Regions from separate parts of the Sporomusa termitida genome, predicted to be linked through region 2. Evidence: riboswitches for the same ligand, from Rfam matches in the RefSeq annotation. Region 2 holds a riboswitch; each other region holds the start of a gene.
What was found. A riboswitch is a leader RNA that binds a small molecule or an ion and turns the genes downstream of it on or off. The one in region 2 is predicted to bind cobalamin.

Region 1: linked by a shared signal. The riboswitch ahead of SPTER_RS01795 (nucleotide-binding protein) and the one ahead of SPTER_RS09325 (TonB-dependent receptor) in region 2 are both predicted to bind cobalamin.
Region 3: linked by a shared signal. The riboswitch ahead of SPTER_RS01845 (HD-GYP domain-containing protein) and the one ahead of SPTER_RS09325 (TonB-dependent receptor) in region 2 are both predicted to bind cobalamin.

Annotation. Positions count from the first base shown of each region.
Region 1 is NZ_CP036259.1:402,661-410,479, forward strand. Features, by position in the region: gene SPTER_RS01785 (redox-sensing transcriptional repressor Rex) at 1-230, shown strand, start outside; cobalamin riboswitch at 427-611, shown strand; gene SPTER_RS01790 (sirohydrochlorin cobaltochelatase) at 776-1,666, shown strand; cobalamin riboswitch at 1,672-1,905, shown strand; gene SPTER_RS01795 (nucleotide-binding protein) at 2,268-3,080, shown strand; gene SPTER_RS01800 (nitrogenase component 1) at 3,067-4,362, shown strand; gene SPTER_RS01805 (nitrogenase component 1) at 4,355-5,647, shown strand; gene SPTER_RS01810 (ABC transporter permease) at 5,747-6,487, shown strand; gene SPTER_RS01815 (MptD family putative ECF transporter S component) at 6,497-7,819, shown strand, end outside.
Region 2 is NZ_CP036259.1:2,029,151-2,036,969, reverse strand. Features, by position in the region: gene SPTER_RS09330 (hypothetical protein) at 1-278, opposite strand, end outside; gene SPTER_RS09325 (TonB-dependent receptor) at 415-2,802, opposite strand; cobalamin riboswitch at 3,177-3,359, opposite strand; gene SPTER_RS09320 (hypothetical protein) at 3,500-3,709, opposite strand; cobalamin riboswitch at 3,873-4,059, opposite strand; cobalamin riboswitch at 4,307-4,488, opposite strand; gene SPTER_RS25620 (hypothetical protein) at 4,686-4,820, opposite strand; gene SPTER_RS24695 (hypothetical protein) at 5,183-5,353, shown strand; gene SPTER_RS09315 (ribonuclease J) at 5,696-7,315, opposite strand; gene dapA (4-hydroxy-tetrahydrodipicolinate synthase) at 7,583-7,819, opposite strand, start outside.
Region 3 is NZ_CP036259.1:412,403-420,221, forward strand. Features, by position in the region: gene SPTER_RS01820 (ABC transporter ATP-binding protein) at 1-102, shown strand, start outside; gene SPTER_RS01825 (energy-coupling factor transporter transmembrane component T family protein) at 65-952, shown strand; gene SPTER_RS01830 (outer membrane protein assembly factor BamB family protein) at 960-2,378, shown strand; gene SPTER_RS01835 (ABC transporter ATP-binding protein) at 2,442-3,119, shown strand; gene SPTER_RS01840 (flavodoxin) at 3,382-3,825, shown strand; cobalamin riboswitch at 3,903-4,083, shown strand; gene SPTER_RS01845 (HD-GYP domain-containing protein) at 4,559-5,056, shown strand; gene cobO (cob(I)yrinic acid a,c-diamide adenosyltransferase) at 5,160-5,693, shown strand; gene SPTER_RS01855 (ABC transporter ATP-binding protein/permease) at 5,690-7,453, opposite strand; gene SPTER_RS01860 (ABC transporter substrate-binding protein) at 7,600-7,819, shown strand, end outside.

The DNA.
Region 1 (7,819 bases), 1.6 Mb from region 2:
TATTTAAGAAGCAGGTGAGTATCGGGTTGGTGGCGGTGCAGCCTGAACAGGCCCAGTTTGTTACTGACAGGCTTGTTGCTGCCGGTGTTGCCGGTATAGCCAACTTCACCCAGACTCAGGTAACAGTACCTGAAAGCATTGCCCTGACCCAGATTAATGCCGGACCGATGATCAGTCAGCTTTCGTATGATCTGGCCCGTTCTGTACCTGTTCTGCAGTCCATCGTTTAGGTGGCGGATTGGCTAGAAATCCCGGTTGCTAAGGCGGCTAGGATTTTCCTGTGTCTGCCTGGAAAGCGAGGGACCTGAGGGCCTTTGTTGGGGCCGGATAAAATTCGCTATTTTCTGTATAAATCAGGATGTGTTTGACAATAGCTGATAGCGGATGCTATTATTGGTAATAAATATAGCTGTTTTTCTGAATATAATTAAATATTAGGAGCCAGGTGCCTTAAAGGGCTTAATAGGGAAGTACGGTTAAATGCCGGCGCGGTCCCGCCACTGTAATGGGGAGTTAGCCTAAGATATGCCACTGAGACGCAAGCGTCTTGGGAAGGTTTGGGTGTAACGATGAACCAGAGTCAGGAGAACTGCCTGTCTGTCAATCACCGTTTTTACTCACGAGCGATGAGGAGGGGATTTAGAAGAGCTGTATTTGGCTAATTGTTGACGATTATCTGAATTGATTTCTTCTGAACAGAACCCTCCCGGCCTGCGCCAGAGAGGGCTTTTATTTTTGTAATACATATGTGGGAGATTATGAGGAGGCAACAAATATGGAGCAAGAGCAAAACAATTCATCAAAAAAGGCTATTGTCGTTGTTAGTTTTGGCACTTCTTATCAGGACACCCTAAAACTGAACATTGAAACTATCGAAAATAAAATCCGGGACAATTTTCCGGAATATGTGGTGCGGCGGGCTTTTACCTCCCGTACGGTTATCAAGCGTTTAGCCGCTGACGGTGTCCGGGTTGATAATGAAATCCAGGCCCTGAAACGTCTGCAGGATGAAGGCTATCAGGAAGTGTATCTCCAGCCCTTGCATGTAGTGGCTGGGGCCGAATATGAAAAAATCAAGGTCCTTGTTGCCCATTACGCTCATGCCCAAGAAAAAGCTTTCGAAAAAATCCGTTTGGGCCGGCCTTTGTTGTATTGTATGGGGCAGGAGGATCATCCCGATGACTACGAAATTGCCATTAATGCGTTAAGAACGCAGCTGCCGGCCGATGATGGAGCCAGCGCTGTTGTGCTTATGGGCCATGGCGGCATGCATCCGGCTAATGCTGCTTACTCGGTGTTACAGCTAAAATTAAAGGATGCAGGCTTAAAGAATGTTTTTGTGTATACTGTCGAAGGCTTTCCGCCTCTAAACCGTATAATTGACAACCTGAAACAGCAGCAGGTAAAGAAAGTTACCCTGATGCCATTTTTGCTGGTGGCTGGTGATCATGCAACCAACGACATGGCCGGGGATGAGGAAGATTCGGCGAAGTCGCAGTTGTTAGCGGCCGGCTTCAGTGTTGATGTATATTTCCATGGGTTAGGGGAGAATGCAGCCATTCAGGATATCTATGTAAGCCATCTCCGCGCTACTATTGCCCATCCGCCCCATGGTCACCGCCATGCCTGCGGTAAAAGTCACGGTCACCGACACGGGCAGTCATAATACAACTAAATACAGCTGAGACAGGTGCCCTGCGGGGCTTAATAGGGAAGTCCGGTGAAAAACCGGCGCGGTCCCGCCACTGTAATGAGGAGCAATTTCAATTATGCCACTGCGACGCCGCCGAAGGAGGCTAGTGCCGGACACCCGGAATGTGTCGACGGTGCGTCAAACAAGTCGTGGGAAGGTTTGGAGGAGCGATGAGCCAGAGCCAGGAGAACTGCCTGTTTGACAATCACCGGTTGACCTACGAGCGATGGGGAGGGGGATTTTTTGCGATAACGCTTATTTAAGCGGCAATGAACTCCTGAGTTGAGCATAGGAGTTCATTTTTATTTACTGAGTCATCCTGGAATCCCCCGGTTTTTGAGTCTACCAGAATTTATAAATAAATTCTGTGGACATAAGAACGACTATACCCTAAAGGACACAAGCGGCTTCTGCCGTCGTCCTAAAGGACTTGCACAAGCCATGTCTTTTCTTATCCTGATAGAAAGTATAATTTTCTTTGGATAAGGGCAGCATCGGCTTCCGCTTTCGCCAAAGGCTCGGCGCAAGCCGTGTTTTCTTATGAATTGATTGAGAGAGGAATACAAGAAAAACAATGAAAAAAATTGCGTTTTATGGCAAAGGCGGGATTGGGAAATCGACAACCGCTGCCAATGTATCGGCGGCTCTGGCTGAACAGGGTCAGGCTGTGTGCCAGATTGGCTGTGATCCGAAAAACGATTCTACCAGACTGCTGCTTGGCAGCACGTGCAAGCAAACAGTGCTCGATATGGTCAGAAAATATGGTGATGATGTAACCACCAGTCATGTGGTCCATAACGGTTTCCAGGGTGTTAAATGTGTGGAGGCCGGCGGTCCGGAGCCGGGGGTAGGCTGCGCCGGCCGCGGGATTATTGTCGCTTTGGAGAAGCTTAAAGCCCTGCAGTCGATTGCAGAAGATCATATTATCTTATATGACGTACTGGGCGATGTGGTGTGCGGGGGTTTTGCCGTACCCATTCGTGAAGGCTATGCTACGGATATCTATATTGTCTCCTCCGGTGAGTTGATGTCGCTGTATGCTGCCAATAATATTGCCAAAGGGGTAGCAAGGTTTGCCGGCCGTGGCCAGGCCCGGCTTGGCGGTATTATTGGCAACAGCCGTAACATCATGCATGAGCAGGCTTTATTGGAAGAGTTTGCCGCTAAACTGAATACCCGCCTGGTTGCTTTTATCCCCCGGGAGCAGACTGTTCATCAGGCTGAAATTCGCCGGCAGACTGTTATTGAATGGAAGCCGGACTCGCCTCAGGCCGCTGTGTACCGGCAACTGGCCACGCTGATCATGGGCAACAGGGAATTGTCTATCCCAACGCCGCTGGAGTTTGAAGACCTTGAGGAGCTGGTGTTACGCTATGGTGAAGAGTAAGCGCCCGGTTGTCTCCCTGAAGAGCGGCTGCAGTTGCAGTATGCCTGGCGTATGGCGGGCTGTAGCCCACAGCGATGGCGCTGTAGTGATTTTTCACAGTCCTAAAGCCTGTGCCCATATCACCCAGGAGATGGGGCTGGGTATTCATTACCGCCTGGTAGCCCGGCAGGAATTTGTGCCCGGGCGCTATAGAGCACCACTGATCAGCAGTGAATTAAATGATGAGCATTCGATCTTTGGCGGGGCGGAGCAGCTGCGGGCGTGCATCAGGTCTGTAGCCGGCCGTTACCGGCCAAGTTATATTGTGATTGCCAGTTCCTGTGTGGCCGGCATCATTGGCGATGATATTGCCGAGGTGGCCGCTCTGGCTGAACAGGAATTTACTATACCGGTCATTGCTTCCCCCTGCAGCGGGTATTTGGACGGGGAATATCATGCAGGTTATTATCACACGGCCATGGCTGTGGCCGAACGTTTTATTACTACCCAGCCCACGCTGCCGGACACGGTTACACTTTTGGGTGACCGTGGCGGGCCTGACAGCGAAGATTGCCAGGAAATGGAACGACTGCTCCACTATTTTGGCTTAGAGGTCCATGCTCATTTTCCAGGGTATGCCTCGCTTAACGACATGCGGCGGGTGGCCGCATCATCACTGAATATCCTGATTGGCGGCAGGGCCCAATCCTATGCCTGGATCCGCAGGCTGGCCGTCGGGCTTGAAGCAAGGAGCGGCACTCCGTTTTTCGACAGAGACCATCCGGTAGGCTGGCTAGGGACCACGGCGTGGCTGGCTGAACTGGGAGCATTACTGGCCCGCCCTCAGGCCGCCAGGCAGGCAATTGCGGCTGAACAACAGCGGTTGCAGGCTGCCGTATTCGAGAGCCGCCGGACCCTGCGCCTAGCCAGGGTTGCGTTAGTTATCGGCCGGCCGCTGCAGTATTTTGAACCAGGCTGGGTGCTGGAACTACTAGCTCAGGCAGAAATCGAATTAGTGGCTGTTGTCTTATTGCAGGGGCTGACCGGACAGCAGCAGGAAGTATTGCGGCAGGCCCTGCCAGCGTATACGCAGATACCTGTCTTGCTGCAAAGTCAGGCAGATGCGACTCTCCGTACAGCCGAGCTGGTAATGACTACGCATGAATTAGACGATGAAAACCTCCGTCAGTTCTTTATACCGGTATTACCGCCTATCGGGGTGAGCGGTTTCCTCAGACAGCTGCAAAAACTGGAGCGTCTGGCCCAGCGCCCGGCCCTGCGGGGAGGAATATTGTATGGCTGATCCACAGTGGCATGATGTCCAAAGCTGTTTCAATGCCTGTGCGCTGACCGGGGCGGCGGCGTTTTTTGCCGGTATTGAGGATGCGGTTATTGTCGGTAACGGCCCATTGTGGTGCTACTTTTATGCCCTCCGGTTTCTGGAGCATTCCTGCCCCGACATTGCCAACCGCTTTTTTTGCTCACAGGTTGATAATAATGCAGTGATCTACGGTACCGAAGAGGCCCTGCTGGCGACCTTGCAAACTGTCAAGGAGACCACCCGGCCGTCCGTGGTATTTATTGAAAGCAGCTGTTCAGTCAGTCTGATCGGCGATGATCTTGCGGCAATTGCCCGGCAGGCCGCTATGCCCTGTCCGGTAATTTGCCTGGAAAGCGGTGGCTTGAGCGGGGGCTTGCAAGAGGGGTACCGGGCTGCGGCGAAAGCCTATTTTTCAGCAATACCGCTGCCCCAAGGCCTGCCAAGAAAGGCCGGCACCGTTAATTTGCTGGGGGCAACCTACGGTTACTATAATGCCGTCAGTGACGTACAGGAAATTAAGCGGCTGCTGGGGGCGGCCGGTTATCATGTGCTGGCCTGTCCGGGGGCAGGTTCCTGCCAGGACGATATAGCGGTGATGGCTCAGGCCGAATTGAACGTTGTCTTACACGCCGAACTGGGGCTGGAAACGGCTTTATTGCTGCAAGCTCAGTATGGAATTCCTTATGTGGCTGGGCTGCCGCCTTATGGGGTAGAAGGCTCCTGGGACTGGCTCTGTTCGGTCGCGCAGGTTAGCGGCAGGACCAAGCAGGCTTTGGCAATCGCCGGCCAGGAGCGGGCTTTGCTGGAGCGCCGGCTGCGCAACGCTACCCAGGAGATGGAGCGTATTTGGGGTGAGATGTGGTTTAACCAGGTGCTGGTGGCAGCGCCCGCGTCTACCGCCCTGGGGATAGCACAGGCAGTACGGCGGGAATGGGTGGATACCACTAGGCTGACAATCATTGCTCAGGGTGGTATTTTGCAGCCACAGATACCGGCCGGTTTAGGCCGGGTAATTGATGCCCAAAAAGACGGCCAGGCCCTGGCAGACTGTCTGAATCAACTGACGGCAGGGTTGCTGCTTGCCAGCAGCAATGAGCGGGCCTGGCTGTACCGCAGCCAACAGCAGGCGGTGGTTTACCAGAATATTGCCCTGCCCGTATATGACGAAATCCGGCTCAGCCATCGACCGTTTATGGGCTTGCAGGGAGCCGTTCATCTGCTGGAGTGCTTGTGGGAACGGTATATTGCTGTTTGTCAGCACCCTTGATCGGTGATAATTAGGAAAAAGAGGGCGAATATGAAGGACCAGCCGCATTGCAACCCGGAAGATGTTATAGTAATTGACAGGAAGAAAGGTGAGCGGACCATGATGCAGGATATCGGGACCGTTTTTTGGCGGGACTGGATTGTGCTTTACCGGCGCATCGGTGCTTTTATCTTATCCCGGATGGTTGCACCTGTACTCTATCTGGTGGCCTTTGGCTGGGGTATGGGCCGCAGTATCCAGGTCAGTCAGGGCAGTTACATGGATTTTATTGTCCCCGGAATCCTGGCGCTAAATTCCATGAATATTAGTTTTAACTCTGTGGGCGGGCCACTGCATACCGGCAGGCTGTATCACAAGACTTTAGAAGAGTATCTGGTAGCTCCTATCAGCTCCTTGTCTTTTGTTTTGGGGAAAATTGCCGCCGGTGTTGTGCGGGGGCTGATATCGTCAGTCATTATTGTTGCTTTGGCCTGGCTTTTTGGGGCCAAGGTTGCTGTTAACGGCATGTTTATTCTTATTTTGATGCTGAATTGTATTGTTTTTTCCGCTCTGGGTTTTGTCGTGGCCATGTTGATTGACTCGCATGAGGACATGGGTAATTTCAGCACATATGTGCTGCTGCCTATGTCGTTTTTATGTGCTACTTTTTTTAGCACCGACAAACTCCCGGCTGTGGTCCGCTGGCTGTTGGAGCTTTTGCCGCTGACGCATGCCAGTGCCGCTTTGCGGGCTATTACCTATGGCGGTGAGCCGGCCGGGGTTTCCTGGCTGGTGCTAGGCAGCTATGCTGTGATATTGCTGGGGGTCAGTGTCTGGACAATGGAAAAGGTACGGGAGTAAAAGAAACTTATGAAATTAACAGCATTGCTCAGTTTATGTCTCATCGCCCTTTGCCTGCTGCCACCATTAGGCGCAGGGCAAACAGGTGACGATGTTACTATTTCGTTGCAGGTACCTTACTATTTGGGGAAACCGCGGGAAGGTGTCGGGCCGGGGAGTCAGCTGCAGGCCTTGTACAGCATAGAAAATCGCAGCCAGGCTGCGGTTGCGGCCACAATTTCAATCAAGCTGCCGCCCGGGTTTGCTCTAGCCGACAGGTCAACTGTCTGGCAGGTGGAACAATACCCGGAGGGGGATATTCTGCAGCGGCATATTGACTTAGCCGGCGGCTACAGCCAGTGGTTCGATTTATTGACAATCCAGGCTGCGGCAGACATTATACCCGGTACATATGCTATCATCATCAGCGATGGCCGGCAGACCCGGCAGGTACCGGTTACAGTAGTTACAACAGGCCGTAAGCTTGGCAATGAGCCGCCAGTTATTGAAGAAATTATCCTGCCGCTGGACCGGGATGGCAAAAATGACGAGCGATTATCGCGCAATACCCTGGTCATGCGTGACAAAAGCTGGGATTATTATAAAAATATCATCAATGGTAAAGGGGCCTCCAATCTGGAGGTCGAGGCGCTGCATCCGCTTACTCATATGCGGCTTATTGTCAAAAATCCGTCTGAACAGCAAAAACTGGTGGTTATTACTGCCCGCTTGCATGATGCTCATAGCCGTGAGCCGGTGTCCGGCCTGTTTACACCGGGAACAACCGGTGAGGATAAGGATGCCGGCTCACTGGGCGGGCATGAGGACAAGCTGGTCGCTTTTGCGGCGCTCACCGGTGAGCCGAGGCAGACTGTTCAACTGCCTGTTTATATGAACGAGCAGGCGCTGGCAGGGGGGCAGTACATCCTGCGAGTGGTTATGGAAGATGAGTTTGCGCCGCCGGTGGTGCAGGAAACAGTGATTACTGTTGTTAAAAAGGATTGGAAAGCCCTGGCTGTTATTGGCGGGGCGGCAGTCATTTTACTGGCAGCGCTGCTGCTGGCTGTCAGGCGCGTCAGATCTGTCCTGGCAACGCTCAAAACCCGCTGGCTGGTGACGGTGGCCTTATTTGGGGCGGCGGCGTTTGCGGTTGTTACGGTGCCGTCAACGCTGCTCAATGATTTCTTTCATATCCTGATGGGGCCTTTCGGGTTTCTTGTTACCGGCTTATTTCACAGTATTATGTTGTATATGATGATCATAGCGCTGGTTATACTCATTCCCCGGCCGGGGGTTATTGCCCTGATGATTATTGTGCGCCTCCTGCTGGGAATGCTGGCCTTCGGGCAGGTT
Region 2 (7,819 bases):
GTGGCTATATTGCTCCAAGGCGGCACAGTAGCCGGGTCCCACACCTGATAAGGAAGTGGTAATGTAACAAAGTCATATTGTCCAATAACTACCCTAGTCTGACCTAAGACAGTCCGGTAATTGTAAATGCTCGGATCACCGTTTAAACTAGGAACCTGAGCAGGGTAAGCGGTAAATGACGCGGGGGCGTCTGTTCTGCTGTTGGCCCCAATCGCGCCGGCAGTTCCTGCCGAATATGTGGAATCGACGATGGTATAACCCAGTAAAGATATAGCCATTGAAATCCCTCCCATATTATTCTTGCATTCTACTTGCCTTACTTACACTTTACTTACCTGTGTTCATCACCTCCATAAACAACCCGTCACTTGGCAATACTCATCGGCATCACCTCCTTAATCGTCCTATTATAAATCAGAAATTATACTGCATCGTGGCGTAATAGGTCCGGCCTTGCATCGGATAAGCGGCTTGTGTTATCTGGACAGGGTAGTCCGGATTGGTTGGGTTCGTTATTATAGCCCGCTCTTCAATTTCCGGTCCTTTATTGAACAGGTCGTTAACGCCAACAGTGAACTGCAAATCTTTATTCAGTTTGTGCTTCACGCCCAGGCCAACAGTGGTCAGCGCAGTCTGCCACTTGCTTACGCTCTCTCTGACATACATTTCATCCACATATTTCACCTCGGCGAAGAGCGCCGTCCGGGTGTCGGGACGATAGGTCAGACGCAGTGAACCTTCCCAATCAGGCGTATAGGGCTGGACAATGTCCTGCCAGTAAGAATCAGGCGAATCGGGACGGTTCCCGTATTTAGTCTGGGCCTTGGTATTCAGATAGGTAGCCGACAGATCGAGGTCCCACTTGTCCCATTTGAGGCTGCTCTGTAGTTCCACGCCATTAGCTTTGCCTTTGGCCGCATTGCTATAGCACCAATAGTCATAACCATCACGCCGGAGCTGCAGCATATTGTCCGAATCACGGCCAAAATAGGTTAAGGCAAAATTGGATTTGGCATTAAGCATATTCCCCTGATACAGTACGCTAAAGTCCCATTGCGTGCCTTCCTCGGGCAACGGAAACATCGCGTCGGTGCGGTCCGAATCCGGCTTAGGCAGGATGCCGGCCCCGTCCCCGGCAATCTCATAAAGGTTTAAGAGCCGGTAGTAGGTGCCGAAGGTCGAACGCAGCGTCCAGTGATCGTCGAGCTGCTTTTTGAGGGCAGCCTGCCAGGTAGCCTTGCCATTAGACTGCTCATCTTGGCTATGTGTCCAGGGATGTTCCGGGTTGGCATACCGCGAATAGCCGGTAACCTGGGAATAATTATAACGAACGCTGGGCGTGAACCAGAAATCGCCGGCTTTGTTCAGGGTAATCGTGTCCTGGAGCTGGATATTGAACATATCTTGCTCATATTTATATCGATACCGGTAGTGAGCGGCATAATTAATATTATCCATGCCATTGCCGTCAATGCGCAGGGTTTCATGGGAGTAGTTGGCCATGAATTCCAGCAGATGGTTGGACCCGGCCTTGTAGCTGCCATCCAGCGCCCCGCCGAAACGGCCGGAATTGTAGCTGCTCCATTCGCGCAGGGGGCCGATGAAGTGGCCGTTGCCCGGATTGACTAATTCCTGAATACGGCGAATATCCGAATGGTAGTCTTTGTCCTCATCCTGATAATCCAGCCGCCAGCCCCATTCCATGTTGCCCGCATTATCCCTCCGGCCTACCTGCAGCGCCTTGTCGGTTTGGTTCTGCCGCCGCCCTTGATTTATCTGATAGGCGTCTTTCATCCTCCGGACATAGTCATTCTCTGTCTGATCCACTAAGGGGTCAGGGGGAGCGATAAAGTGCGAGGGAAGATCCTGCCAAATACTCTTTACGGCATCCGGCAGCCCTCGGTCGATGTTCTTCCAGCTACCCTTGATCAGCCAGTGGTCATCCTGCCATTTGATCAGGACGTCGGTATTTTTGTAATCGTTGTTCTGGCGGACCCGGGTGGCATCCTGGGTGGGTTGGCTTTCAAAGACCTCCCAATAATTGTGGGCGGGAAACTTTGCAAACATAGGTCCCATATCGGGATCATTTAACATATCTTGGATGGAAGTCCAACCAAAGATGGGGGCATACATTTCATAAACTGGTTGAATTGATTCCTCAAATTGAGCCATAGACCGATCGTACTGGGCCTGTGCTCCGGCCGCCAATTTTTGGGCCTCAAAATTTGTATATTTGAAATTCCCGTCGCTCTGGTCGCGGTTGATGCCGACCAGCAGGCTGCCTTTGCCCAGCGGCATGTCAAGCTCCAGGCTGCCGCTGTAGCCGCCATAGGAGCGCTGGCCGAAGGAGGCGGATACATTTGCCTTTTCCGGCTTTTTGGTGACAACGTTGATGACGCCGCCCATATAAGTGCCGCCGAAACGGGCCGGGACATAGCCCCGGTAGACCTCAATGCGGGCTACATTTTTCACCGGAATGGTGGACAAATCGACAGCCGCGTCGCCGCCGAGATTGACCAGTACGCCGTCAACGAACACACCGACCTGGGCCGCCGTGCTGCCCCGGACGCTGACAGTGGTGTACTGTCCCTTGCCCATAACTTCCCGGATATGGACGCCGGGTACGTCTTTCAGAAGTTCAGGCAACGTTTTTTGCTCGCCTTTGTATTTATCGGGTTCAATGACGGTTACGGTGCCGGGCGAGAGCTTGGACTCCCAGTCGGGGCGTGGTGCTTCCACCGTTACCGCTTCCAATGCGTATTCCTTTTGCCAGGGTTTGTCGCGGTTTGCTTCTTCATTAATTTCCCGCAATCGCTCGCTGTCAGTTGCCGGCGCAACTTCCCCGGTTTCCTGCGCCTGCTTGCCGTCAGGCGCGGTTGCTGTTTCGTTTGTCTCCTGCGATTGTTCGCTGCCGGCCGCATAGACAAAGCTATAAAATGTTGGCGTGGTGCTTAGCGCCAGCGCACAGGCGATACTAACCGCCAGAACTTTTTTCTTTAACCTGCGTTGCTTCAATATAAAACCTCTCTCTTTCCGATTATGCTACGATGATGAAATATGCATACCATAAATAATACCAAATAAAAAAACTCCCTTGTTGGGAGTGTTTACGCTAACCGACCGGAATCCGGCCTTGGTTTTCACGTAATCTCCTCCCCATACCTCGTGGGTAAAAACGGTGATTGCTGGATAAGGCAGTTCTCCTGACTCCGGTTCATAACCATCCCGCGCCTTCCCAAAGCAGTAGCTTCAGTGGCATATATGCGAGATTGCTCCCCGTTACAGTGGCGGGACCGCGCCGGCATTTAACCGGACTTCCCTATTAAGCCCCGAAGGGCACCTATCCCAACGTTATGTTGTTGTTTTCCTATTCATCTTATGTGTGCTTTCAGGATAATAGTACTCTTTTGACCACATTTTTTTTACTGGCTTTATTCCGTTCATCCAGCGAAAATTTCTGTGATGTTTGCGTGTCCGGCTCAATAAGCGATATCGCTTATTAATCGCGGGCTCCTTTCTTCTTACACTTGATACCAAATTCCACATAGCTTTGCAGAGCTTCAATAATCAACTCTTCCTGCTGCGAACTGCTGGCTGCCGTTGTAGTATTTTCTGAAGCTTCACTGATGATTTGCTTGACCTGACTCGAACGATAGCCGCAATCCAAAAGCTTCTGTGTTAACCGGTTGATCTGTTCCTGTTTTGTCAATCTAATCTACCCCTATACTGTCGACAGTAATTATTCGATTCGCACCTGCTGTTTTGCAGGCTTTAGTCTTTTTCCCTCCTTTTTCGGTAACGATTTGCCTTGTGCAAGGATAAAGCTCACACAAGCTGCAGCCTAATCTTCTCCCTGTTCATCGCAGGTTAAGCGAAGATTTTCCGTACAGGCAGTTCTCCTGGCTCCAGTTCATCACCTGCCCAGCCTTCCCGGAATGTTTATCTCTTCCAGTGGCATTGTAGGGCTGACTCTCTGTTACAGTGGCGGGACCGCGCCGGTCTTTAACCGGACTTCCCTATTAAGCCTTCTAAAAAGGCACCTGTACCATGATTATTCGTTTATGTTTGTGGGTCCGTTTCCCGCTATGTTTATGTTACAACAGCTACTGAAGATTGTACCTCGTGAGAAGCATCCACTTAGCAGCTTGATAAAAGTTTCGTTTCTGTTTGTCCACCATTATGCAAAATAAAAGAAGCCTCCCTGAGATGATAGCATCCAGAAAGGCCTCTTGTAAGCCGACAAAGCTGTCGGCACAAAATGCAACATTGCACTAGCAATCCCCTTCCCGGTCCATCGCAGGTTAAAACGGTGATTGTTATGCAGGCAGTTCTCCTGGCTCTGGATCATTGCTCCACCAAACCTTCCCAGGAACCTTTGCTCCCAGTGGCATACATGGTTTTGCTCCCCATTACAGTGGCGGGTCCGCGCCGGCATTTAACCGGCTTTTCTGTTAGGCTCTTCCGAGCACCTGCACCAAAAATATATTATATTCTATTTTTTTATAAGGATTCCTTTGTTTTTTCTTTGATTAAAATATAACAGCAGTGGGTAATTTTGTCAATATACAGATTTTCTTGTATACATTATATTGTGAATATTAGATGATAACACTTTTGTATTGCAAGTATACTTCAAAGGAATCCTTCTGTAAATACCCTAAATAAGGGATTGATGATATTATTCGTTAAAGAAATTGAGGTATTTTCTTGCCCTGCTTTGCCAGATAAACATTGTTGCCTTCTTCCCATTCTTCTTTAGTGAATATAGCATCAATGGCAGGACAGTCGTACCATTCCCCGCCCCATACCTGAATACCCATATAAACTGGTTTAGTTACTACAGCAGTAATTACCCCTTCATACCAAAAGTCTCTGCTTTAAGGTCTTTTCTTTTCGTCCATTTGGCATTGCTTTCATAGGGTATTTTATATTGGTTATTCAGCTTGTTCCTCAGATGATACCCTGTCTAAAACTGCCCATTCCCCATCAGCGTGTACAATTTCCATTAACTGGCTCATCGTAAATCCTCCCCCTCAATGTGTCCGATAAAAACGCGCTTCTGAACCCGCGTTCTATCTACATTTTACGGTTTTTGGTGTTTTTACTCAAACCAGTATTTTGGTGTTTTTCGCCATTAAGGGCTGGTTGGTTCTTTCCCTGGCAGTTTTTCGTTCCTTAATGAATGAGTTTTCCGGTTGGCCGCTACCGCACAGATCACCGCAGAGGCGGCCGCCAGCCGGCCGCCACGCTGCTCCTGGCAGGCAGAATCACAGGGGAATTTGAAACTGCCCCTTTACTATTTATAGGCAACCTGTGTCAAGAGAACCGTCCCCATGACACATTATTCCGGTAACATATTTTTTTACCAAACATAATATGTAATAAATAACAAGCAGAGGTGGGACTATTTATGCTATTCTGGTTGGTTTTTGCCGCAATCGTATTTTTTCTGGTATCCCATTTTTGGGTGCTGTTGCTGGCCTTACTCTTTTTCTGGTTTATTTAACCGCTGCGGTCTTCTGAGAAGTGGGTGCCTGGCCAAAACATACGCAAGCCCTGGCGTATTTAGCGGCAAGCTGACTACGCCAGGGCTTTTATACCATAATCAGAAAGGAATCTGCTTTCTGATTATGTCAGGAACGACTGCGGCTTCTGCCGGCGTCTAAATGACTTGGCAGAAGTCAAGTTTTTCTAGTTAAACTTCCATAATGATAGGCAGAATCATCGGCCGCCGGCGTGTGCGTTCATATAAATATTTGCCCAGGGTATCACGGACATTGGACTTAATTGCTGCCCATTCGGTAATATTATTGAGCTCGCATTTTTCCAGGGCCTGTTTAACCCGCTCCTTGGCATCCTCCATCAGCTGCTCAGACTCACGGACATAAACAAAACCGCGGGATACAATGTCCGGACCGGCAGCTACCTGACCGCGCTGCTTATCCATCGTGACCACAATAATAAGGATGCCGTCCTGCGACAGCTGCCGGCGGTCCCGCAGGACGATATTCCCCACATCGCCAACCCCCAGGCCATCCACCAGGACATTGCCTGAGGTTACCTTGCCGGTTACAGCGCCCTTGTCGGCAGTAAATTCCAGAACCTGGCCATTTTCGGCAACAAAAATATTTTCCTTGGCCATACCTAAGGACTGGGCCAGTTTAGAATGCTTAATCAAATGCCGGTATTCGCCATGTACGGGGATAAAGAACTTCGGCCGCAGCAGATTGTGCATCAGCTTAAGCTCTTCCTGGCTGGCATGCCCGGATACGTGGATGCCGGAGGTGGATTCATAAACAACCTCGGCGCCCTGCCGGAAAAGAAAGTCAATCGTCCGTGATACCAGCTTCTCGTTGCCGGGTATCGGCGTGGCCGAGATAATTACGGTGTCCCCCGGAATAATCTCAACTTTTTTATGATCCGACATAGCCATCCGAGTGAGTGCCGACATGGGTTCACCTTGGCTGCCTGTTGTTAAAATAACGATGCCTGATGAGGGATAATTGTTAATTTCGTCAATATCAACAATAACGCCCTCGGGAATATTTAAATAGCCAAGTTCTAAGGCGATCGTAACAACATTCACCATACTCCGGCCCAGGATGGCCACCCGGCGCCGGTATTTGCAGGCAGTGTCAATTGCCTGTTGAATCCGGTGAATATTGGATGAGAATGAGGCAATAATAATTCGTTCCCGGGCATTGCGAAAGGCATCATCAAAGGTAACGCCCACTGATTTCTCACTTGGCGTATAGCCGGGCCGCTCGGCGTTCGTACTGTCTGCCAGCAGCACCAGCACCCCCTGGTCGCCTAATTCGGCAAATTTGTGAAAATCAGTGACTTTACCGTCAACCGGTGTTTGATCAAGTTTAAAATCTCCTGTATGGACAATGACACCTACAGGCGTTTTAATTGATAAAGCCACCGAATCGGCGATGCTATGGCTTACCCGGATAAAGCCAATGGAAAAATGGCCGATTTGAATCTGATCCCCTGACTTAACAGCATGCAGGTTGCTGGCTGAAACATTGTTTTCCTTCAGGCGTCCCTCTAAGATCCCCAGCGTCAAGCGAGTTCCGTATACGGGAACGCTAAGCTGTTTTAACACATATGGCAAAGCACCAATATGGTCTTCATGCCCATGGGTTAAGACAATAGCCTTGACTAACTCACGGTTGTCCAACAGATAGCTGATATCGGGAATTACCAGATCAATGCCCAGCATGTCATCTTCCGGAAACATTAACCCTGCATCAACTACAATGATCTCATCACCATAACGGATTACCGTCATATTCTTGCCGATCTCCCCCATCCCGCCCAGAGGGATAATCTGTACCTTGCCTGGTTGTCGAGCCAAAAAAACATACACCTCCAAAAATATTAGTCAATTAAGTTGTAACTGCCCGTTCATTTAAGCACATCACTAGAAACCGGCCGTCCTGTCCACTTGTGAATAATTATAACCTATTTAGTATTCGCTGACAACAAGTGGTCTACTCGCTCTTAAATATTATATGCAAAACCTGCCTCCACATACAAAAAAAACCGGTAGCTCGCGCTACCGGTAACCGTTAAATAATTATAACACGCCTAATGCTTGCATGACCTTTGTAAGCTGCGCCGTTTCACCGGCAGTGGGCGGTACTAACGGCAGTCTTACCGGGCCGGCTTTGATACCGATCAGGTTAACCGCCTCTTTGATCGGAATGGGATTGGTGGTAACAAATATCACCCGGAAGAAAGGCAGGAGTTCCAGATGCAGGTCCTTAGCCTTGGCCATATCCCCGGCGTAAAAAGCGTTTACCATGGCCTGCAT
Region 3 (7,819 bases), 1.6 Mb from region 2:
GCTTTGCTGGTGGCGCGGCAACTGTATGGCGGTGTGGCCATGGGGGTAGAGGAGGTGGTGCGGTATGTCCGTCAGGGATGTCTGGGAAGCAACGCCGGGTGATACCCTGGTGCATAAACTTGATGTCCGGACTAAAGTAGTGTTGTTAGCCGGGTTTGCAGTAGCCGTGATCCTGATTGACAGTCCCCGTACCTTATATTTGTTGTTTTGCCTGACATTGGCCCTGCACATCCTGGCCCGGTCAAGCGTGCCGCGGTGGCGGATCCTGATTATTTTTGTCCTGCTGGGTTTATGGGGATCAATGGTCAGTCAGGCGTTGTTTTATTCCCGCGAGCCAAGAACCATTGTGGCGTGCCTTATACCGCCGTCCCTGCCGGTGCTCGGGACTTTGACCGGCGGCGTGTTTGTCTACCGCGAGGGACTGGAGTATGGCGCCGTCCAGGCATTGCGCTCGGCGAGTATGCTGTCGTTGGGGTTGCTGTTGAGCTGGACGTCAGATCCCCGGCAGTTGCTTAAGAGTTTTGTCTCCTGGAGAATGCCGTATGAGCTGGCCTTTATGCTGATCAGCGGCCTGCGTTTTCTGCCGGTTATTTTTCAGGAAACTGCCGTTGTCCTGACTGCCCAGCGGCTGCGGGGGTTTGAGCCGTTAAAGGCATTAGTGCCCCGCCGGCTGATTCAAACTGCCTTTCAGACCCTCTTTCCGATTCTGGCGAGGACGCTGCGGCGGGCAGCAACCCTGGCGGCCTCGGTTGAAAGCCGTGGTTTCGGACGGGAAGCGCGGGTTACGGAAATAAAGCAGTGGCCGGCAAGTGAACAGAGGTTATGTCTGGGGGTTTTTACCGCAATTATCCTTCTGCTGGGACTAAAAATTCTGGATGTGTTGCAGTTTAACGGCCTGTTTTTTATTCCGGCCTGGCGTGACCTGTATGATGTAATGAAAGTATGGATGTGAAATATACATGAAAAAGCTGCAAACCGCGGGCTTTATTTTACTGTTCCTGGTAACCTTATACCTTTTGGCAAGCCATATTTTTGATAATGCTGCTTCCGGGCCGGCGTTATCATCCAGGCAGACCGGGACACAAACCGGTGCTTTTGTACAAGTGGCCGACATTTCGCTGGGAAAAGTAGAAGTACATAATTTTCAGAGGATGGGTTTCACGAAAGGGTTTATCAAGTTTTCACCAGATAGCCGGAATTTGGCCATTGGCACTGAGAACGGTGAACTGATGCTGCTCAATCTCAAGGGACAGGTACTGTGGCGCAAAAATATGGGATTAGGTAAGTTATCGGCCTTGGAATTCTCGCCGGACAACCGGTATTTGTATATTGGCGAAACCAGTCAACAGGGATACCTGCTGTGCATAAACCGGGAGGATGGCCGGGAAATCTGGCGGCAGTCCAGTGTCGGCGAACTGGGGGTCAATATTCAGGATAAAACCTATCCTGGTATTATCGCTGTCAGGAGTGATGCGAACGGGATGGTGTACGCAGTCGGGCAGCGTTATATCCGTTATGCCGACGGGCGAAATGAGTACCGGGGCCGCATTTATAAATTTAATGCCGCAGGGGTGCGGCAGGCAATTTTTCCGGTTGACCACAATCTGGACGCCTGGGTCAGCTGGGTAAGCGTCGATGCCGGCGGCAGCAGGGCAGCCTTTGGTACGGCAAATTGGGACGAGGGCTCAACTAACCGCTATACAGACAGCATGTACTGCCTGGACGGGGCATTGCGGCAAATTCTGTGGAGTACAGAGATTCCCCCGGCTCCGCCCTATCAGAACACAACCATGCGCAGCAGCCCGGAGTTTGCGCCCAGCGGCAGGCATGTTGCCGGTGTGGCCAGCGATGGCCGGTGTTTTTTGTATGACGGCCAAGGCCATGAATTGTGGTTCCGAACCATCAGCCAGCCGCAGAAAGTAGGCGGGGTGTATATAAATGCTGTCGGTAATTATGTGCATCTTACCGAAGAGCATGCTGCGTTTACAACAGGCAATACCTACAACCGGGCTAACTGGCAGCTGCCGACACCGGTAGAACATCCAGGCTCTAACAGTGTATTTGTTTTCGATCTGTCAGGCAAGCTTGTCAGTCGTTATAAACTGGGCGGCATGGTCGAGCAAATCAGTGGCACAGAACAGACAATGGCCATTGCTATCGGCCGTAATGTCCGGTCCCGGGATGTCGGGGTGCATGGTTTGTATCTTTTATCCCTGCCTGACGCCCGGCTGCTTGATTATGCTGCTACTACCGGCCCTTGCGTAGGGTCGGCCATCAGTCCGGACGGACGTTATGCTGCGGGGGTGGAAGCCCCATTGCAGTTAGATGATGGTCAGGTCATAGGTGCATATCGTTTGTTATTGTTGCAAAGAAATTAGTTGCACCTGGCCCGGAGCTGGTACGACAGGGCGCTAATAAGGCTAAATAAGGGAGGGCTTGATATGACGATCGCCTTGGTAGATGTAAGGAAAGCATATAACATTGGTGGCAGTGAGGTATTTGCCCTGGCCGGGGTTAACCTGACCATCCCAACCGGGGAATTTACCGCGATTATGGGACCTGAGGGTTCGGGTAAATCAACACTTATGAATATCTTAGGCTGCCGGGACCGGCCGACCATTGGCTCCTATACCCTGGACGGCCAGGAAATCACAGCCCTGAACGATGTTGCATTAGCTGCCACCCGGAACCAGAAAATTGGTTTTGTGTATCAGCACTTTAACCTGTTGCCGCGCATGTCGGCTTTACAGAACACTACGCTGCCATTGATCTACGCCGGCGTTGATAAACAAGAACGCTACGAGCGGGCCGAACAGGCGCTGCTGACGGTAGGACTGGGTAAAAATATGCGGCAGCGCCCACATGAAATGACCGGCGGTCAACGACAGCGCGTGGCCATTGCTCAGGCACTTGTTAATAATCCGTCCATTATTCTGGCTGATGAACCGACCGGCAATCTGGATACTAAAGCAGGTAATGAAATTATTGATGTTTTTAGCCGTCTTAATCAGCAGGGCCACACCGTTGTCATCGTCACCAATGCCGCTGAGATTGCCCGGCGCACAGGCCGTGTTATTCATGTGTGCAATGGGCGTATTTTAGGGGAGGAGAGCGTGTGAAGCCCCGTAAATCCAGCCATTTCCGGGGAAAAACGCCGGGCGTGGCTGGATTTACGGGATTGTTTACAATTTAAAATAAATAATAAATTAAGCACTGGGAGATATTGACTAAAAGGTAGTTTAGCGTTATATTAATGATAAAGATTATCATTTTCACTAATAAGATTTATATGTGGAGGTGAGCAGCAGCTAAACTAAAAGCTTTGGCTGATATTTTTTTGACAAGTGATGAGAATCTATTTCAATTATGGAGGGATTAAGCATGAAAAAGCTAGCTGTTATTTATTGGAGTGGTACAGGGAATACTGAGCAAATGGCTGTGGCCGTAGCGGACGGTGCTAAAAGCAATGCCGGGGTTAGTGTTGAATTAATTGCTGTCAATAATGCGAATAAAAATAGTGTTATTGAAGCCGATGCCGTTGCTTTAGGCTGCCCGTCCATGGGGGATGAGGTGCTGGAAGAGACTGAAATGGAGCCATTTGTAACAACCTTACAGGCCGCTGAGTTAACCGGCAAGCCGCTGGCTTTATTTGGTTCCTACGGCTGGGGCGACGGACAGTGGATGCGGGATTGGGAAGAAAGAATGAAGGGTCTTGGGGCGCAGTTGGTCGCAGACGGCTTGATTGTTCAGGAAAGTCCTGATGAACAGGGGCTTGGCCAGTGCAAAGAGCTGGGGGCAAAATTAGCCCAGGCGGCAGTAAAATAATAATCTGACAGATAGTTATTGACAGATTTTTGGCTACATGCTACATTTAATTTAAAGTTAGAGCAGATACATATAACAATTTAATATTTGAGACAGGTGCCCGCAAGGGCTTAATAGGGAAGAACGGTGTAAAACCGGCGCGGTCCCGCCACTGTAATGGGGAGTAGACCCAAGATATACCACTGAGACTAAGTCTTGGGAAGGTTTGGGCGAGCGATGATCCAGAGCCAGGAGAACTGCCTGTCTGACAGTCACCGTTTTACCCACGTGCGATGGGCAGGGGATTACTATGAGAATCACTTAGTAAGACAAATTGCTTTTTTTCAGTTCGACCCTCCCGCATTTTTCAAGGGAGGGTTTCTTTATTACGCTCAAAGATGAATCGTCCGACTATTTACTTAAGACTGATTTGATTGAGTGGCCGGTTGCTCTATACATATGCCGTGAGTCTTGTCTGAACTGTACGGTAAAATGTTTGTTACCGGTGTAGTGTCCCAGGACAAAACTCCTGAGCCAGGCTCAGGAGTTTTGTTTTCCGGATGGCAAGCTTGACCTTCCGGATACGGGCCTGCTGTGTTTACTGCCGTGGGGTTTGATCGCATCAGGGTGAGCGGGTTATACTAATAAAATATAACATAGGGACGGTGCAAATAAAATGCAAAAAGTCGCTAGCTTACTGTCGCTTCTTGGAAAACATGATCCCAGTACCCTTAGTCATTGCCAGAGTGTTGCCATGCAAATGTTTGAATGGGCAGCCTGTATGGATTTTTCTGAGCGGGAAATGCAAAAATCCCTGACCTGCGGCATGGTGCATGATATCGGGAAGCTATGCTTATCCAGTACAATCCTGAACAAAGCTGAACCATTATCAGAGCATGAAGAAACGATGGTTAAATTCCATCCTCTCTATGGTGAAGCAATCCTGAATGCCATGGGGTTAGCGGAAATCAGCCGGGTTATTCGCTATCACCGTGACCGCTATGATGGCTGTGGATCACCGGACGGTCTTAAAGAAGCCGAACTTCCCTTTTTAAGCCGAATGCTTGCTGTTTGTGATGCCTTTGACGAAATGACAAACAGACGGCAGGAAACTAGCCGGAATTTAAATACTCAGCAGGCTTTGCAGGCAATAAAACGCTGTGCCGGTACCCGGTTTGATCCTTGGTTGTGTCAGCAATTTAACAGTTATATGGAAAGAATAGAAGCAACAAGGGATGAGTATCTTAGCTGAAGCATTGTTACCGTAAGCCAGAGCAGCAGGAGAATAGGTTGCTGGCGGGAAATATAAGTGAAAGCTATGATAAGGAAATGACATACACGAAGGGGCGGAGAGTATGAAAGAGCGCCACGGATTAATTATTGTAAACACCGGCAATGGTAAAGGAAAAACAACAGCGGCGTTAGGGCTGGGAATGCGGGCCTGGGGGCAGGGTTTTAAAGTACTTGTCTTACAATTTATTAAAGGCAATTGGAAATACGGCGAATTACAGGCTGCGGCGAGGATGGGGGAAGATTTTGTCATTCGTCAGTTAGGTGAGGGGTTTGTACGGCATGCTAAAGACGATGCGTTGGCCGATCATAAAGATGCGGCTGCAGACGCACTCCTTGACGCCAGGGAAGAAATGTTCGCCGGCAAGTGGGATATGATTATTCTGGATGAAATTAACTATGCTATTAAATACGGCCTGGTTCCGATAGCGGAAGTATTAGCACTGCTGGCAGCAAAACCCCAGCCGCTGCACCTTGTGCTCACCGGCCGGGATGCTCTGCCGGAAATTATTGATAAGGCTGATTTAGTTACAGAAATGAAAGAAATTAAGCATCCTTATAAAAAGGGAATACTTGCCCAAAAGGGGATAGAATTTTAGCTGTAGTTAGCGAACCACGTCCCGGTACCTGCTGCTGATAGTTGGTCAGAACAATGCCATAAGCCGGTTTCTTCTAAATGTAATATCCACCGGTGATAGGCTTTCAGGGTGCCCCGGTGGCCGATACTGATGAAAGCTGTTTGCGGTAGTTTTTCTTTGAGAGTCCGATACATAGCCTGCTCCATTCTGGTATCAATACAGGAGGTTGTTTCATCGAGAAACAGCCATTCAGGCTGATGCAGTATGGCCCGGGCAATGGAAAGCCGCTGAAGCTCACCCATGGAAAGTAGTCTTGACCAGTCTGCTTCCCGGTCCAGGTGTTGCTGCAGTGAGCATAAACCACAAATTGTCAGCAGTTCCTTGAGTGTCAGGTTAGGTACATTTGTCAGGCTGTGCGGGTATAAAATAGCTTTGCGGAGTGAACCAATAGGTAAGTAGGGTTTTTGGGGCAGAAACAGCATTTTTTCTGCTGGCGGTAAAGTGATTTTCCCAGCAAAAAACGGCCATATGCCTGACAATGTCTTTAGTAATGTGGTTTTCCCACAGCCGGAAGGGCCGGTAATAAGAATGCTTTCTCCCGGTTTTAGCTCCAGTGTCAAATTGTTTATTAAAATCTGACCTGCGGGCGATAATACTGTAAGGTTTTTCATCGCAACAGTTTTATACTTGTTTGATGTAAAGACTGCCGGTCGTGGTTTGGTTTCCCTATGACTGGCAGCCAGCTGGGTGTAGAATTCTCTTAAGCGGTCCGTGACTGCCTGCCACTGCGCTATTTTACCAAAGCTGTCGATCAGGTACGAAAGGGCAGAGTGCACATACCAGTATGCGCCTGATATCTCAAATAATTGGCCAAGCAGTAATTCGCCATTGAAATACCGGGGCGAGGCAATCAGGAAGGCAAAAACGATGGATAACTGGGAATAAATTGATGATATCCAGGTAATTGTTCTGGTCGTTTTAATTATAGACAGATAAGTAGCAACAATCCGGGCCAGGTGCTGCATTAAATTAACTTTTTCCTGCTGATCCCCTTTATAGAGGGCAACACATTCACCATATTCCTGCAGACGGATTAGGCAATAGCGGAAATCAGCCTCATTGCTTTGCTGAACATTACTTTGCCTCATCAGCGGGTGGCCTGCCTGCACGGTGATCCATGTCCCGCACGCAGAATAAATTAAGGCTGCTAAAACCAGATAACCGGGAAGAATAAATTCAGTGCCGGCCAGGGAAACGGTGATCTCACCGGACAAATGCCACAATACAGCGGCGAATACTGTGAGCGATATAATCTGACGCAAAAAGCCTGTTGCCAGTTCTAAGGAGTGAGTGACAAACAAATTAATATCTTCGCCAATTCGCTGATCCGGGTTGTCAACAGGATCAGGGTGTACACTCATACGAAAATAGGTTTGGTTATGCAGCCACAAGCTAATATATTTATCTGTTATCCACTGACGCCAGCGTATCTGCAGCATCATTTTAAAATGCGTCTGGCTGCCTGAAGCTGCAACCAATACCAGCGACAGAATAATAAATTGTGTTAAAGAGGTTGTAAAGCCGGGATAACTGAGTTGTTGCAAGTTTGTATAAAAGCCTACCTGCCAGCTGTTAAGCTGCATAGTTAATAAAACGATCAGCCCGGTACAAATAATAAGTGCACAGGTTAGAGCCCAAGCCTGTAAGCTTGCTGATGACCACCAATAGGACAACAATACTCTTATTAAATTGCCATTGGTTTTGGCGGCAGAGTTGATCATAGTTTTCCTCCTCCCAGGGCAGGACAAATGACCTCGCAAAAAGCAGGTATGGCATTTATATGCCCCTGTGGGTATAGATATGTAAGCAAATGCAGGAAGAATTGCAATACTATATTATGATGCAGCTAAATTTTAGGAGGTGCGAGATGAAGCGTCGGGCAGCTACCGGCCTATTGATAGCAATTCTAAGTTATATTTTTTTGCTTACTACCGGCTGTGGCAACAGTCCCAGGGAGCAGACCCCACCGCCGCTTGGGGGCTACAGCGTGACAGATAGTCACGGGTATGTTGCCAAACTGGCCCATAAACCGCAGCGGCTAGTGTCTTTAACCATTGGTACAGATGAAATGCTGACAGGACTTGTGC